DNA from 4 places in the Pantoea allii genome. Region 3 is predicted to be linked to each of the others. Evidence: predicted binding sites of a transcription regulator. Region 3 holds the regulator's gene; each other region holds the start of a gene.
What was found. Region 3 encodes CRP, which controls carbon source genes, mostly activating them, when cyclic AMP is high. Its sites were predicted from a motif close to ATGTGANNNNNNTCACAT; they were not measured.
Positions count from the first base shown of each region.

Region 1: the regulator CRP is predicted to act here: its motif matches at 1,922-1,939, upstream of epd (erythrose-4-phosphate dehydrogenase).
Region 2: the regulator CRP is predicted to act here: its motif matches at 1,693-1,710, upstream of QNH99_RS17400 (PTS glucitol/sorbitol transporter subunit IIC).
Region 4: the regulator CRP is predicted to act here: its motif matches at 1,756-1,773, upstream of QNH99_RS11100 (sugar transporter).

Region 1 covers NZ_CP125958.1:941,477-945,691, forward strand. Annotated here, with positions in the region: gene tkt (transketolase) at 1-1,810, shown strand, start outside; gene epd (erythrose-4-phosphate dehydrogenase) at 2,118-3,137, shown strand; gene pgk (phosphoglycerate kinase) at 3,189-4,215, shown strand, end outside.
Region 2 covers NZ_CP125958.1:3,667,772-3,671,986, forward strand. Annotated here, with positions in the region: gene QNH99_RS17395 (NCS1 family nucleobase:cation symporter-1) at 1-1,292, shown strand, start outside; gene QNH99_RS17400 (PTS glucitol/sorbitol transporter subunit IIC) at 1,796-2,344, shown strand; gene QNH99_RS17405 (PTS glucitol/sorbitol transporter subunit IIB) at 2,362-3,378, shown strand; gene QNH99_RS17410 (PTS glucitol/sorbitol transporter subunit IIA) at 3,403-3,762, shown strand; gene srlD (sorbitol-6-phosphate dehydrogenase) at 3,772-4,215, shown strand, end outside.
Region 3 covers NZ_CP125958.1:441,959-446,173, forward strand. Annotated here, with positions in the region: gene QNH99_RS02015 (YccS/YhfK family putative transporter) at 1-1,558, opposite strand, end outside; gene crp (cAMP-activated global transcriptional regulator CRP) at 1,617-2,249, opposite strand; gene QNH99_RS02025 (OsmC family protein) at 2,555-2,959, shown strand; gene QNH99_RS02030 (phosphoribulokinase) at 2,989-3,858, opposite strand; gene QNH99_RS02035 (YheU family protein) at 3,920-4,138, opposite strand; gene QNH99_RS02040 (hydrolase) at 4,143-4,215, opposite strand, start outside.
Region 4 covers NZ_CP125958.1:2,348,879-2,353,093, reverse strand. Annotated here, with positions in the region: gene QNH99_RS11115 (MFS transporter) at 1-490, shown strand, start outside; gene QNH99_RS11110 (hypothetical protein) at 656-913, shown strand; gene cybB (cytochrome b561) at 1,117-1,662, shown strand; gene QNH99_RS11100 (sugar transporter) at 1,828-3,012, shown strand; gene QNH99_RS11095 (hypothetical protein) at 3,610-3,933, shown strand; gene QNH99_RS11090 (YoaK family small membrane protein) at 3,990-4,088, shown strand; gene QNH99_RS11085 (DksA/TraR family C4-type zinc finger protein) at 4,091-4,215, opposite strand, start outside.

The DNA of each region.
Region 1 (4,215 bases), 500 kb from region 3:
GTCTAACGGCCACGGCTCCATGCTGATTTACAGCCTGCTGCACCTGACCGGCTACGATTTACCGATCAGTGAGCTGGAAAACTTCCGTCAACTGCACTCTAAAACGCCGGGTCACCCTGAGTACGGCTATACCGTCGGCGTGGAAACCACCACCGGTCCGCTGGGGCAGGGCATTGCTAACGCGGTGGGTTTTGCCATTGCTGAACGCACGCTGGCAGCGCAGTTCAACCGGCCGGGCCATGACATCGTAGACCATAATACCTGGGTCTTTATGGGTGACGGCTGCATGATGGAAGGCATTTCACACGAAGTTTGCTCGCTGGCGGGTACGCTGAAGCTGGGCAAGCTGGTGGCATTCTATGATGACAATGGCATTTCAATTGATGGTCACGTTGACGGCTGGTTTACCGATGACACCGCTAAGCGCTTTGAAGCGTACGGCTGGCACGTGGTACGTGGCGTAGATGGTCACAACGCCGATGCTATCGCCAAAGCGATTGAAGAAGCGAAAGCCGTTAGCGACAAGCCTTCACTGCTGATGTGCAAAACCGTTATTGGTTTTGGTTCACCGAATAAAGCCGGTACCCATGACTCACACGGCGCGCCACTGGGCGATGACGAAATTGCACTGACCCGTAAGCAGTTAGGCTGGGAATATCCTCCTTTCGTGATTCCTTCAGATATTTATGCTGAGTGGGATGCTAAAGAAGCGGGCCAGGCCAAAGAAGCGGCGTGGAATACCAAATTTGCAGCCTATGCTAAGGCTTTCCCTGAGCTGGCCGCTGAGTTTACCCGCCGCATGAGCAATGACCTGCCAGCTAACTGGCAGCAGGAATCGCAGAAGTTTGTCGAGCAGTTACAGGCGAATCCGGCGAAAATTGCCAGCCGTAAAGCGTCACAAAATGCTATCGAAGCCTTTGGTAAAATCCTGCCAGAATATCTGGGCGGTTCTGCTGACCTGGCACCAAGTAACCTCACCATCTGGTCAGGTTCTAAGCCAATCAATGAAGACGCAGCCGGTAACTATATCCATTATGGCGTGCGTGAGTTTGGTATGACCGCCATTGCTAACGGTCTGGCGCTGCACGGTGGCTTCCTGCCTTACACCGCAACCTTCCTGATGTTTGTTGAGTATGCGCGTAACGCCGCCCGTATGGCTGCCCTGATGAAAATCCGTCAGATCATGGTTTATACCCACGACTCCATTGGTCTGGGCGAAGATGGCCCGACTCACCAGCCGGTAGAGCAGATGGCAAGCCTGCGCACCACGCCAAACATGAGCCTGTGGCGTCCGTGTGACCAGGTTGAATCGGCGGTTGCGTGGAAATATGCCATCGAGCGTAAAGACGGCCCAAGCGCACTGATCTTCTCTCGCCAGAATCTGGCACAACAGGATCGTACCGCGGAGCAGCTGGCAAACGTCGCGCGTGGCGGTTACGTGCTGAAAGACAGCGCAGGCACGCCAGAGCTGATCCTGATTGCCACCGGTTCCGAAGTTGAACTGGCTGTAGCCGCGTATCAGAAGCTGACCGATGAAGGCCGTAAGGTACGTGTGGTCTCCATGCCCTCTACCGATGCCTTCGACAAGCAGTCGGCTGAATATCGTGAATCGGTCCTGCCGAAAGCCGTTGCCGCACGCGTTGCGATTGAAGCCGGTATTGCAGATTACTGGTTTAAATATACCGGTCTGAACGGCGCAATCATCGGCATGACTACCTTTGGTGAGTCAGCGCCAGCTGAGAAGCTGTTTGAAGTCTTTGGCTTCACGGTAGATAACGTGGTAGCGAAAGCCAAAGCGTTGCTGGCATAGTAAAGAGAGGCAGGCGAGTGAATGCACGCCTGCCTTCTGATTAAAGGGGGCGGAATCCGTCCCCTTATTAACCAAATTATTCCTCCAGTAATAGCGATTTTTTGCCCGTTTTTGTGACGTAGATCCAAAAATAAGCAGCGCCCTTGATCGCAATCATTCCCGTTATTCCTTCCTTCCATTATCCTAGCTGAACCGTTTCAGTTTGGGCCGCTTTGCTCTGTCCCGGGCTAAGAATCTCCTGTACAAAATGCAGCGAAACGCTCAGGCTATCAGCACCTTTTTTTCAGTCTGGTTTGGCAGGAGAAAGATGACCATTCGGGTAGCGATAAACGGCTTTGGTCGCATTGGACGCAACGTGTTGCGTGCACTGTATGAAACGGGGCGCCGCGCTGAAATTACGGTGGTGGCGGTTAACGAACTGGCTGAAGCCGCAGGCATGGCGCACCTGCTGAAGTACGACACCAGCCATGGACGTTTTGCACTGGATGTCCGTCAGGAGCGTGACCAGCTGTGGGTCGGGGACGATATTATTCGCATTCTGCACCAGGCCGGACTGGATGAGCTGCCCTGGCGCGAGCTTAACGTTGACGTGGTGCTGGACTGTACCGGCGTTTACGGTTCCCGCGACGATGGCGAAGCCCATTTGCGTGCGGGGGCGAAAAAAGTCCTGTTTTCCCATCCGGGTGGTAACGATCTTGATGCAACCGTGGTGTACGGCGTCAACGAGCAGGAGCTGAAACAAACGGACTGTATTGTCTCTAATGCATCCTGTACCACCAACTGCATCATTCCGGTGATTAAGCTGCTGGATGACGCCTTTGGTATTGAGTCGGGCACGGTAACGACCATCCATTCGGCGATGCACGATCAGCAGGTGATTGACGCTTATCACAGCGATCTGCGCCGTACGCGTGCGGCCAGTCAGTCTATCATCCCGGTCGATACCCGATTGGCGGCGGGCATTACGCGTATTTTTCCGAAATTTAACGATCGCTTCGAAGCCATTGCGGTTCGCGTGCCGACGATCAACGTGACAGCCATTGATCTCAGCGTTTCTGTACGCCAGCCCGTACGGGCCTGCGAGGTTAACGCCTTGTTGCAAAGCGCGGCAGAAGGGGCATTTCGTGGTATAGTTGACTATACGGAATTGCCGTTAGTCTCAGTAGATTTCAACCATGATCCGCACAGTGCCATTGTGGACGGTACACAAACGCGGGTCAGCGGTCAGCATCTGATCAAAACCCTGGTCTGGTGTGACAACGAATGGGGCTTTGCTAACCGAATGCTCGACACAACGTTAGCGATGGCCGCAAGCGGTTTCAGGTAAGACGCGGTTTGCGTCTGGCAAAACTTATGAGAATCAACGAGAGGGTTCACCATGTCCGTAATTAAGATGACCGATCTGGATCTTGCTGGCAAACGCGTATTAATTCGCGCCGATCTCAACGTACCAGTGAAAGAAGGGAAAGTGACGTCGGATGCACGTATTCGTGCTTCACTGCCAACTATCGAAGCGGCGTTGAAACAGGGCGCCAAAGTGATGGTTACCTCTCACCTGGGTCGCCCGACCGAAGGTGAATACAACGAAGAATTCTCACTGCTGCCAGTAGTGAACTACCTGAAAGAAAAACTGAACGGTACTCAGGTTACCCTGGCGAAAGACTACCTTGACGGTGTCGACATCGGCGCAGGTGAACTGGTGGTACTGGAAAACGTGCGCTTTAACAAAGGCGAAAAGAAAGACGACGAAGCGCTGTCTAAGAAATATGCTGCGCTGTGCGACGTCTTTGTGATGGATGCGTTTGGTACCGCGCACCGCGCCCAGGCATCGACGCACGGCGTCGGTAAATTTGCGCCTGTCGCCTGTGCAGGTCCACTGCTGTCTGCAGAACTGGAAGCGCTGGGTAAAGTGATGAAAAGCCCTGAGCGTCCGCTGGTGGCCGTGGTGGGTGGTTCTAAAGTATCGACCAAATTCGATGTGCTGCAGTCGCTGGTGAAGATTGCTGATACCGTGATTGTCGGCGGTGGCATTGCGAATACCTTTGTCGCGATCGACAACAACGTGGGCAAATCGCTGTACGAGCCAGACTTCGTTGAGGCGGCAAAAGGCCTGCGCGATCAATATGGTATTCCTGTTCCAACCGACTCCCGTGTTGGCACGGAATTCTCTGAAACTGCCCCAGCAACCGTGAAAAAGGTTTCAGAAGTCGCAGATAACGAAGAGATTATGGACTTCGGCGATGAGACAGCCCAGGCCATGGCGGACATTCTGAAGAATGCTAAAACCATCCTGTGGAATGGCCCGGTTGGCGTGTTTGAGTTCCCGAACTTCCGTAAAGGCACTGAAATCGTCGCTAACGCCATTGCGGACAGTGAGGCCTTCTCTGTCGCGGGCGGCGGTGACA
Region 2 (4,215 bases), 1.3 Mb from region 3:
AGGTGCTGCTGTGTCTGCTGGCAGGGATCTGTATCGTGCAGCTTTGCGCCAACCTGGTGGCTAAGCCGAGTCAAATGGCGGGCGTGCCTTATGCGGTTATTTGCCGTCAGGCATTTGGTGTCTTTGGCGCCAATATTCCGGCGGTGATTCGCGGATTGATTGCTTTCGCCTGGTACGGCATTCAGACCTGGCTGGCGGCCAATGCGCTGATGTTGGTGCTGTTAAAGTTTTATCCTGCGCTCGAAAGTCTGACACACAGCCACTGGCTTGGCCTGTCTCAGTTGGGATGGTGCTGCTTTGGGGTGATGTGGATTCTCCAGGCCATGGTGTTCTGGCACGGCATGAGCGCGATCAAACGCTTTATTGATATTGCCGGTCCTGCAGTTTACGTGGTGATGCTGGCATTGGCCGGCTGGATTGTATACAAAACAGGTTTCGACGGTATTTCGTTTACGCTTGCCAGCAAACAACTGACGGCAGGTGAACAGACCTGGCAAATGATTACCGCCACGGCGCTGGTTGTCTCTTACTTCTCAGGTCCGCTGCTGAATTTTGGCGATTTCTCGCGTTACAGCAAAAGCATGGGCGACATTCGTCGGGGTAATCGCTGGGGGCTGCCGTTCAACTTTCTGCTGTTCTCCATCGTTACCGTGGTGATTGTCTCCGGCACACAGTCGCTGTTTGGTAAAATGATCACCGATCCAATCGAAACCGTCAGCATGGTGGGGAGTGATTTAGCCGTGGCAATTGGCCTGTTGACGATGATTACCGCCACGATTGGTATCAACATTGTTGCGAACTTTGTGTCACCCGCTTTCGATTTTTCAAACTGCTCACCGCAGAAAATTAGCTTCCGTACAGGTGGAATGATTGCGGCAGTAGGTTCGGTGCTGTTAACGCCCTGGAATCTTTTCCAGTCGCCGGAACTGATTCACTACACGCTGGATGTGTTGGGCTCTTTTATCGGCCCACTGTTTGGCATTTTATTAGCGGATTTTTATCTGATTAAAGGCGGCCGCGTTTATGTTGATGACCTGTTCGATGACACGCCAAAAGGGCGCTACTGGTATCGCGGTGGATTTAATCCAAAAGCCATTGGTGCATTATTGCCTGCGGTCGCAATCTGCCTGGTGATCAGTTTTATCCCTGCCCTGCATCAGGTGGCCAACTTTAGCTGGTTTATCGGTGTGGCGCTGGCTGCCGGTGGCTACTGGATGGTGGCACGCGAAAAGCAGACCGTTGAGAAAGATCGCCCAATGGCTTCTGGTGCGGCGGTGATGCAGAAGGAATAGCGGCCTGTCCACAAGCCCTGTGGCTGTACAGTAACCCCATAAAACGACTCTACGTAGAGTCGTTTTTCGTTGGGCCGCAGACCACCGGACTGCATTGATGAGGAATGATTTTGACTGGTTTTTCTATTCAGCATTGAGTGCCCTATCCTGCATCCGCGTATCAACACGCTATCTTGATGCATATCAGCCTTCCCTCTTTCGTAGAAACGCTCCGCGTTCGCATTGATCCTGTCTTTGCCAGCTGAAACTCAGTAGGTATAAAAAACTTAAAAATCATAAGTATAAACCTTTACAGAGTCAGCTAACCCTGTCGCAACGGCAAATAAAGAATGCGATGCCCCAGTAAAAAAGATTCAGTTCAAAACAAAAAATAGTTCAAATTGAAAGTTAAATAATTTATTTGTGATCTATATAAAATATTTACCCCTTCAAAACGATTATATTTTTTTCGAGTTAAGGCGTAGCAAGCGCGAAAATCCAGGCAACCTTAAAGGAGTGGCAACATGATTGATGCAATCACCTTTGGTGCGGAATGGTTTATTGGACTGTTCCAGAAAGGAGGTGAAGTTTTTGTCGGCATGGTGACAGGAATTTTACCTTTGTTAATTAGTTTATTAGTCGTAATGAACGCGTTGATCAGATTCGTAGGGCAGCATCGAATTGAGCGACTGGCACAAAAATGTGCGGGCAACCCTGTTTCACGCTATCTGCTTTTACCGCTTATCGGCACCTTCGTTTTTTGTAACCCTATGACACTCAGCCTGGGGCGATTTATGCCCGAAAAATACAAGCCAGGATACTACGCGGCCTCTTCGTACAGTTGCCATTCCATGAATGGATTATTTCCTCATGTTAATCCAGGCGAACTTTTTGTTTATTTAGGCGTTGCCAGCGGCCTGACAACCTTAGGTTTGCCCTTAGGTCCCCTTGCTGTTAGCTATTTTCTGGTTGGACTTTTTACTAATTTTTTTCGGGGCTGGATTACCGATCTCACCACCAGCCTGTTTGAAAAAAAGATGGGCATTAAGCTCGACAAAAACGTTCAGCTTTAATAAAGGCGGAAAATAAAATGACGACACAAATCCGTATCGAAAAAGGAAGCAGTGGCTGGGGCGGCCCTTTACAACTTGATATAACACCTGGGAAAAAAATTGTTTACATCACAGCAGGCACCCGACCGTCAATTGTGGACAGGCTCAGCGAAATCACCGGTTGGGAAGCCGTAGATGGTTTTAAACAAGGTGAACCACCCGCTGATGAGATTGGCCTGGCAATCATCGATTGTGGTGGCACGCTACGTTGTGGTCTTTATCCCAAACGAGGTATTCCCACTGTGAATATCCATGCCACGGGGAAATCCGGACCGCTGGCGCAATATATTCTGGAGAACATTTATGTCTCTGGCGTTAAGCCTGAGAATATAAGCATCGTCAATGAAGAGCAGCATGACAGTAAAGAGCAGGTAAACGAGCATGACGCAAAGTTTGCTGCCCTGGCACCGTGTGATTCAACTACGGGTAAAGATTACGATCCGAGTAAAAAAATCACCGAGCAAAGCGACGGTTTACTGGCAAAAATCGGCACGGGAATGGGGACCATCGTTGCCGAATTTTTCCAGGCCGGCCGCGATACAATCGATACCGTACTCAAGACTATTCTCCCTTTTATGGCATTCGTTGCTGCCATCATTGGAATCATCATGGCCTCAGGTTTGGGGGATATGATTGCCCACGGGCTGACCCCACTAGCCACCAATCCGCTTGGATTAATCACGTTGGCGTTAATTTGTTCGTTCCCGCTACTGTCGCCGTTCTTAGGACCGGGGGCGGTGATTGCCCAGGTTATCGGTGTACTTATTGGCGTTCAGATCGGGCTGGGTAATATTCCACCCCATCTTGCCCTGCCTGCCCTGTTTGCCATCAATGCACAAGCTGCTGCGGATTTTATTCCTGTCGGTTTATCGCTGGCGGAGGCGAAACAGGACACCGTGCGCGTGGGGGTTCCTTCTGTACTGGTAGGCCGTTTTCTGACCGGTGCACCGACTGTGCTGATTGCCTGGGCCGTCTCTGCTTTTATTTATCACTGAACGTTAACCTTCTGGAGAAAAGTCATGACGCACTTTGAAACTGAAATAATCAAAGTTGGAATAAATGCCCACGATGCGCTGCTTGAAAACATGATGATTTTATTTCGGGAAGGCGCACCAGCCGATATTCAGGATTATTGCTTTATTCATCAGCATGGCATGCTGATGGGGCATCCTGTAACGGGTTCAACCCTACAGCTGGGAGAAAGGTGTTATCCAGTGACCGCTATCGGTGAGGTCGCGATTGAGAACCTACGCGAGCTGGGACATATCACCGTCGTTTTCGATGGGCAGTCAATAGCGCAATTACCTGGCTCAATCCATGTCAGTGGAAAAGCGCCCGAAAGGATCACCCCTGAAACATCCGTCAAACTCTTTGCTTAGGAGCCTGTTATGTCTGAAGTTGCTGTTGTAATCGGTGGAGGGCAAACGCTGGGTGCGTTTCTGGCGAAAGGATTGGCCGAAGCGGGCTACCGCGTTGCCGTAGCAGATTTGAAGGGTGAAAACGCCAGAAAAGTTGCCTCAGAAATTAACGCCGAATATGGCGCTGATCTGGCCGTGGGGTTTGAGGTTGATGCAACAGATGAGAAAAGTGTTATTGAGCTTGCTGGCAATATCGATACGATCTTTAAACAGGTCAATGTGATGATTTATAGTGCCGGCATGGCAAAAGCCTCCTTCGTCACTGATTTTGCATTAAAAGATTTTGAAGTATCTTTGCAGGTCAATCTCGTAGGCTATTTTCTTTGCGCGCGTGAATTTGCCAGGCTGATGATTCGCGATAATATTCCAGGCCGCATTATTCAGATTAATTCAAAGTCGGGTAAAACAGGCAGT
Region 3 (4,215 bases):
CATCATGCGCATTCTGACGCAACAGCGCGCTCTGCCACTGCGGCCACAGCCATAACATGCCACCAAAGGCGATCAGGCAACCCATCAGCGTATCCAGCAGGCGGGGCAATAAAAACTGTGCCCCGTTAAGGGAGAGCAGTTGCAGCGTATAAACGGCCGTGACCGTAAATCCTACCATCGACCAGCCGTAAAACTGTCGGGTAAAGCGATAGCTGATAAAGGTAATGGCCAGCATGATGCTCAACACCAGCGGCTCTGGCACATCCAGGCGCAGCGAGGCTGCCGCAATGACCAACCCGGCAAAGGTGCCCAGGGCCCGGTGCTGGATACGAACCCGGGTTGCACTGTAGTTGCTCTGGCTGACAAACATGATTGTCATCAAAATCCAGTAGGGCTTTGGAATGGAGAAAAACACCGCCAGGGCGCTGCCCAGCATCAGCATGACGGCAAAACGACCGGCGGTGCGCAGCGCGGAAGAACGCAACGACAGATAGCTTCGCAGCGCGGGCAGCAGCGGCAAACGACGCTGGCGATCGGCCATCAGGTCACGTTGATAAAGCGGCTTTTGGGTACGAAGTACCCGGGCGATGCGGCTGAAATGATAGAGGCAGAAGTTACCCACCGGATTGTCCGGATGCTGGCGGGCGATTTTTTCCAGCGCACCCAGCTGTTTGTCCATATCAAAACGGCTGGAGAGTTGGTGATACAGAATATCGTCGGCCAGCTCGCGCAGTCGGGCTGAAATCGTCCTGGCATTCCAGCGGATAACGGCTTCCGCATGGCTTTGTTCCACCAGCTTCTGGACTTCTTCCGGCTGATGCAGGCTGACGGAGATATGTTCCTGTAAATCCAGCGCCACCTGAAATGCCCGGGTCAGACGTTTATGGCTGTGATCGCGGCTTGCGGACAACATATGCATCTGTTGGTAGCAGGTGTTAATCAGGTCGACCGCTTTTTGCTGACGCACCAGCAGGGGCGGCAGGGCTTTTTCAGGATCGGTAAGCTGCGTCAGCAAGCTGTACTTTGCGTCACAGTAATTTGCCAGCTCACGGTAGATTAAACTCAGGCTTTCGCGCATCGGCTGCTCTTTCCACAGCCAGAACCAAAACCAGTTGAATAATCCGTACCAGAGCGTACCGCCGATATAGAGCAGCGGAGGCACGTAAATGGGCATACGGCCAATCAGGCTGATGGTAAAAATCGCGGCAATCAGCGTACCGGGCAGCAGTCGGGCGTGCAGCGGGCTGATTTCACCTGTGACGCCAAGGAGTAACGGCATCGCAAACAGAATCAACGGCAGAGGGACGTCTTTGAGCAGTAGCCACTGCATCAGCAAACTGCCAAAGGCAAACAGGCTGCCGCCAATAATCAGGCGCTTAAAGAAACGTTTGTGCGGTGTATCCAGGCCAGCAATATTGCAGCAGGCGGGAACTAATGAGAACAGCAACCCTTTTTGCAGATCGCCAAACAGCCAGCCGAGCGCGACCGGAAGGCACAACACCAGAGTCTGGCGCAGCGCATAGTTAACTTCGGGGTGATAAATTATTCTTCGCCACATGGGCTCAACACAAGATATTCACGGCATAATGTTGCCATCACGCCGTGAATAATAAGGCTTAGCGGGTGCCGTAAACAACGATGGTTTTGCCGTGTGCGGAGATCAGATTCTGATCTTCCAGCATCTTCAAGATACGGCCCACGGTTTCACGTGAACAACCAACGATTTGGCCAATTTCCTGACGAGTAATTTTAATTTGCATGCCGTCAGGATGCGTCATGGCGTCAGGCTGTTTAGCCAGGTTAAGCAACGTCTGTGCAATGCGTCCGGTGACATCCAGGAACGCGAGATTTCCCACTTTTTCTGACGTCACCTGAAGACGGCGCGCCATCTGTGAAGAAAGACGCATCAGAATATCCGGGTTAACCTGGATGAGCTGACGGAATTTCTTGTAGGAAATTTCTGCTACTTCGCACGCCGTTTTCGCACGTACCCAGGCGCTGCGTTCCTGACCTTCTTCAAACAGGCCAAGCTCACCAATAAAATCGCCTTGATTCAGGTAAGAAAGAATCATCTCCTTGCCTTCTTCATCCTTAATCAGTACCGCGACGGAACCTTTCACGATGTAGTAAAGCGTTTCGGCTTTTTCACCTTGATGAATCAGCGTACTTTTGGATGGATACTTGTGAATATGGCAATGGGACAGGAACCATTCAAGTGTAGGGTCTGTTTGCGGTTTGCCGAGAACCATTCGCTATTATCCTCTATTGTAATCGTGCCCAAAATACAGGGCTCTGTTTCCCTGCCAGGCGATGAAAGCGTTAAGCGTGTTTCCATTCAGGAAATTATTCGGGCTGCATTCGGCGCAGAGCGCATAATTCTTCCCGGCTTCATCTTCGGATGACGAAAAAATATTTTCAGCACTGTTTGTAGCACAGCTTTCGCCGACTGTCTTGTGTTGTCTCGCTTCAGCAATGAGGCTGATTTCTCTGGATTGCTGTTTACCAGGCAAAAGCGTACTCTGGCGCAAAAACAGGGTATTCTGGGGGCGAAATTATGCAGGCAAGAGTCAAATGGGTTGAAGGGTTAACATTCCTCGGCGAATCATCATCCGGCCATCAGGTCTTAATGGATGGTAATTCCGGTGATAAAGCGCCCAGTCCTATGGAAATGGTGCTGATGGCGGCCGGTGGTTGCAGCGCAATCGATGTGGTTTCAATTTTGCAAAAAGGCCGCAACGATGTGGCTGATTGCGAAGTAAAACTCGAATCAGAGCGTCGGGAAGAAGCCCCTCGCATCTTTACCCGTATCAACCTGCATTTTATCGTGAGTGGAAAAGCACTTTCAGATAAAGCCGTGGCGCGTGCGGTCGACCTGTCGGCGGAAAAATATTGCTCGGTTGCCATTATGTTAGGCAAAGGGGTCGCGATCACCCACAGCTACGAGGTTATCGAGCTGTGATCTCTCAGAGGCCCGCGCGGCCTCTGATTTTATTCAATGCGTTTGCCTTCCATGAGCCGTTTCACCAACGGCGCCATAATCAACTCCATCGCCAGCCCCATTTTTCCGCCCGGTACCACCAGCGTATTGATATTGGAAATGAACGATCCCTGCAGCATGGCCAGCAGATAAGGGAAATCAATATCTTCCAGACACTGAAAGTGAATGACGACAAAACTCTCATCCAGCGAAGGAATGGTGCGGGCCGCAAACGGGTTGGAGGTATCCACGGTAGGGACGCGCTGAAAGTTGATATGGGTGCGTGAGAATTGTGGCGTTATGAAGTTGATGTAATCTTCCATTGAGCGCACAACCGAATCCATGACGGCCTCACGGGAATGGCCGCGTTCACCGGTATCGCGGACCAGCTTCTGAATCCACTCCAGGTTGACAATCGGCACCACGCCGACCAGTAAATCCACCTTTTCAGCGACGTTATGCTGAGCCGTCATCACCCCGCCGTGCAGTCCTTCATAAAAAAGCACGTCCGTATCCGGGGGCAGCGGCTGCCACGGCGTAAAGGTGCCCGGCACCTGATTCCAGGGCACGGCTTCGTCGTAGGTGTGCAGGTATTTCCGTGACTGGCCTTTGCCGTGCTCACCGTATTCAATAAAGGTTTGTTCCAGCAGGCCAAAGTCATTCGCTTCCGGGCCAAAATAGCTGATGTGGCGACCCAGATCGCGTGCTTTACGAATCGCCATATCCATTTCTGGCCGGGTAAAACGGTGAAAGCTGTCACCTTCCAGCTCGGCAGCGTGCAAATTGAGTTGCTGAAAAATTTTACGGAATGCCAGGCTGGTGGTGGTGGTTCCCGCGCCACTGGAACCCGTTACCGCAATGATCGGATGGCGTGCAGACATAGTAAAACTCCCTGTGAAGTCGGGCGATGAGCATTGTTAGCACGATTTTTCATTCTGTGCATCAGCCGCGAAACTCGCTTTTGCGCATGATGTTTACCGATTCGTGAAGCTCAGACCAGACCAGTACCACCTCACCCTGCTGCAGCTGACGTCGCACATCGGCGACTTTTTCCGTCAGGCTGAGCTCCTGTTCACCGTAGTCGGTGCCTTCGCGCAGGACAAAGGCTTCAATTAAATTTTCGAGGGTTTCGGGGGAAACCTGTTGCCAGGGAATCATCACAGGGTTAGCTATCCAGATAAGGGGAAATCCACTGTGGCACGCGCTGTTCCAGCCACAACTGAGGCTGGCGCAAGGTG
Region 4 (4,215 bases), 1.9 Mb from region 3:
TGTGACGCTGTTCAACTACATTGGCTATCGCCTGCTGGGCGCGCCCTGGCATTTAAGTCAGGCCGTGGTGGGATTGTTGTCGGTTGTCTATCTGACGGGTTCATGGAGTTCGCCGAAGGCCGGGGCATTAACCAACAAGTTTGGTCGCGGTCCGGTGATGTTGGGTTCTACCCTGATTATGCTGACAGGCTTACTCCTGACTGCCTTTAACGCCCTTGTGCTGGTGTTTGTCGGTATGATGCTGTTTACCGCCGGTTTTTTCGCCGCCCACGCTGTTGCCAGCGGCTGGATTGGTCCTCGCGCCCGCCGGGCAAAAGGTCAGGCCTCTTCGCTGTATTTGTTCAGCTATTACGTGGGCTCCAGCGTGGCTGGCACGGCAGGCGGCTTTTTCTGGCATCAGTTTGGCTGGGACGGTATTACGCTGTTCATCTCCGCTTTACTGCTGGTGGCACTGTGGGTTGCCTGGCAGTTGCACAGGCGCAAACTCTAGCAAATCTTAATAAATATTCCGGGTGGTTTGCTGCCCGGAATGCGTCCTGTACAAGAATTGTCCGTATTATCAGCGTGATTGCTGATTTCACGCGTTTCCCCGCTATACTCGTTTTGATCCCAAAGATTAATGTAATCTTTGAATTCACAGCAAAGGGGAGACCTAATGGCGCGTTACTATTACGTCAACAAACAATCAGGCTACAACAATAATCATGTTGTGCATGCAAATGGCTGTAAATACCTTCCGGACCTGGAAGGTCGGCTGTTTCTTGGCACGTTTTATTCGGCGACCGCCGCCATTCAGCAGGCGCGCAAATATTATCCCGGCTCTTTAGGCTGTGAGGAATGTTGCCCGGTGACCGCGGCTAAACCTCAGCCTGCCCAGGACAGTGTGGCGCTTAAGCACGGCGTCGATTTCTGATTACGCGCGCCCGTTTGACGTAACGATGGCGGTTCCTGGCCGCCATCCTCAACCACTCCTGTGTTGCCCTTTATATCGCCCCTCTCTGCTGCCTGACGCGGCCAATCATCCTTTCGTTATCCCAGCCAGAAGTGGTCAATTCGTTAAGCTTTTTCGCTTTTTTCCGTTATCTTAGAGCCCTTACTTTCTGACAGGGATTTACCATGCGTGATAAATTTGCCGCATCTCAAATTGCGCTTCACTGGCTTACCGTTTTGCTGCTTGTCATCGCCTATGCCACCATGGAACTGCGCGGCTATGTCGAACGCGGCTCCTGGCAGCGCTTTGCCATGATGGTGACGCACTTCAGCGCCGGGGCGACCATTCTGGTGGTGATGTTGTCGCGGTTGCTGCTGAAAATCCGTCATCGCAGTCCTGCAATTATTCCCCCGGTGCCGCGCTGGCAAACCGGCCTGGCCCACCTGACGCACACACTGATTTATGCGCTTTTCATTACCCTTCCGGTGCTGGGTCTGGCGTCGCGTTATCTGAAAGGACGTGAGTGGTGGTTATTTGGCATTCCGATGCCAATGGCCGGCGAGCCTGACTTTGATCTGGCGGACACACTGACCGACTGGCACGAGACGCTCGCTCCCTTAGGCTACTGGCTGATTGGCTTGCATGTGGCAGCGGCGCTGTTTCATCACTATGCCCTGAAAGATAATACGTTGGGGCGCATGATGCCCGGACAACGTAATCGCCAGCCATAAACACCACCTGCAGGCGTCAGGCTAAAAAATTTCATCTTAATCGGCGCCTGGTGGTTCCACCCGGCGCTTAATTCCTCCACAATAACCGCTAAATTGTGACGCAGGTCACTCTCATGGGGTGAGCATTTTCATCCATTTTTGACGCACAGACTGATTTAACTTCTCATGCCATCAACAACTGTTTCCCGTAAAACGGCCTGGCTACGCGTGGTGCTGCTGGCCATCGCCGCTTTTGTTTTTAATACTACCGAGTTCGTGCCGGTGGGATTGCTTTCAGATATTGCTGCAGGCTTTTCGATGAAAACATCGGAAGTGGGGATTATGCTGACGATCTATGCCTGGGTGGTGGCCTTGTTGTCACTGCCTTTGATGCTGTTGACGCGAAATTTTGAGCGCCGGTTACTGTTAACGGTGCTGTTTAGCGTCTTTATTGCCAGCCATGTGCTCTCGACGTTTGCATGGAGCTTTAGCTCCCTGATCGTGTCACGTATTGGCATTGCGCTATCCCACGCCGTGTTCTGGTCCATTACGGCTTCGCTGGCCATTCGCGTTGCGCCTGCAGGTAAAAAGACCCAGGCGCTGAGCATGCTGGCGACCGGGACTGCGCTGGCGATGGTGCTGGGCGTGCCTATCGGCCGTATTGTGGGCCAGGCATTGGGCTGGCGTACCACGTTCGGCGTGATCGGACTGTCTGGATTGGTGCTGATGATTATGCTGGTCCGCATATTACCCCGGCTGCCCAGCGAGCACACGGGATCGCTCAGCAGCGTTCCCCTGCTGTTCCGCCGTCCGGCGCTGGTGGGAATGTATCTGCTGGTGACGTTGGTGGTGACCGCGCACTACACCGCTTACAGCTACATTGAGCCCTTTATGCAGCTTGTCGCCAACGCCAGCGAGGGGTTCACGACGTTACTGCTGCTGCTGTTTGGTTCGGCGGGCATTGTCGGCAGCCTGTTGTTCAGCTCGCTGGGTAAAAAATTCCCCTCTGCACTGCTGATTGCCGCTATTGCCCTGGTGACCCTGTGCATGGGGCTGTTAATCTTCGCGGCTGTTCGCCCTGGGGCTATCATTACCCTGTGCGTGATTTGGGGAATGGCCATGATGATGATCGGCCTGGGGATGCAAATCCGCGTGCTGTCTCTGGCCCCTGATGCCACGGATGTGGCGATGTCATTAATGTCCGGTATTTATAATATCGGTATCGGCGCGGGTGCGCTGTTAGGCAGTCAGGTTAGCGCTTATATGAGTCTGTCTGATGTGGGTAATGTGGGGGCGATGATTGGTCTGGCCGCACTATTATGGTGTGTCTGTATTTTCAAACGTTATCCACAGTTACGTTCTAATGGCTGATAATAACAGGCTTCAGATTTTATCTGGAGCCTGATGTTATTTACTGCTCCCCGTCACGCTCGTCTCAAATAAGATCACAGACCGTGCGACGTAAAACTCCGGTGCCCTTCCAGGCCCTGCTAAATAGCCGCTTATCAGGGTGAATCACTCTGACATTCTGAGAAATAGCGCTGCGTTCCGCCTCACCGAAAACGGTCAGATTGCTGAACAGTCATGCACCGTCCAGCCTGACGTACCGGACATCGGTCTGGCTGAAGTAAGTCCCCGGCCCTGTTTACCCGCCAGTCAACGATAAAATGCCCCCTGAAAATACCTGCAATCCTTAAGCTTATATTCTTAGCCTTTTTTATGGTCGTTACGCCCAGCGGTGCAGGATCAACAGGTTTAAACGTGTTGTATTAAATGCTTAATTAAAATGCATCGCTCATTGTTCAAAAAACGTATCGCGCATTGATTTAGGCCAATAGAATTTAACCTGCGGGTTATAAAGCCCGTCGGTTACTACGCAGAACTTAATATCACCTCAATAATCTCAACACTTCCATTACATCTGTTTACCCCGTATAACAGAGAAAATAATTAACGTCAGGTGTCATGATGACGAGAAAATGGTTAACGCTCTATTTATCGCGTAACGTCAGCCAGGTGATGCTGGAAGACTTTCGGGCAATTTTACCCGCGGATGGGTTGAAAATTTTTGTTAATGACTTAGACGACACACACCATGCCACAGTAGAATGTGTTCAGGCAGAGGATTCATGCGCACTCATCGCCTCTGCCGTTGTCGTGTGGCGTCAACTGGGCCATATCCACACGATGATGTACACCAAAGGCGAGCTGCAGCGTTCGGTTAATGAAGCGACCCAGTTTGAGCTGTTTACGTTGCTGAAGAACCATCGTGCCGTGCTACGGCTGGCGTAGCCCCGGAATAACATGGTCCCTGAATATTCATCCCTAACAACCCTGACAGGATAAACATGAGAATTGGTCTGTTGTTCCCCATCGCTATCATCGTGGCCGGTATCGGTTTTCTCGCCTGGTTTATTGGCAGTGGCCTGGCCATGCCGGGCTCCTGAGCTTAACGTAGCTGACTGTCTTTACTGCCGCGACGGTTATACAGACTGCTGTCTTTTTGTTGCTTATCGATTTTTTCCTGACAGGCGACACAGTAGCGCACGCCTTTCAGTGCCTGACGACGGGCAG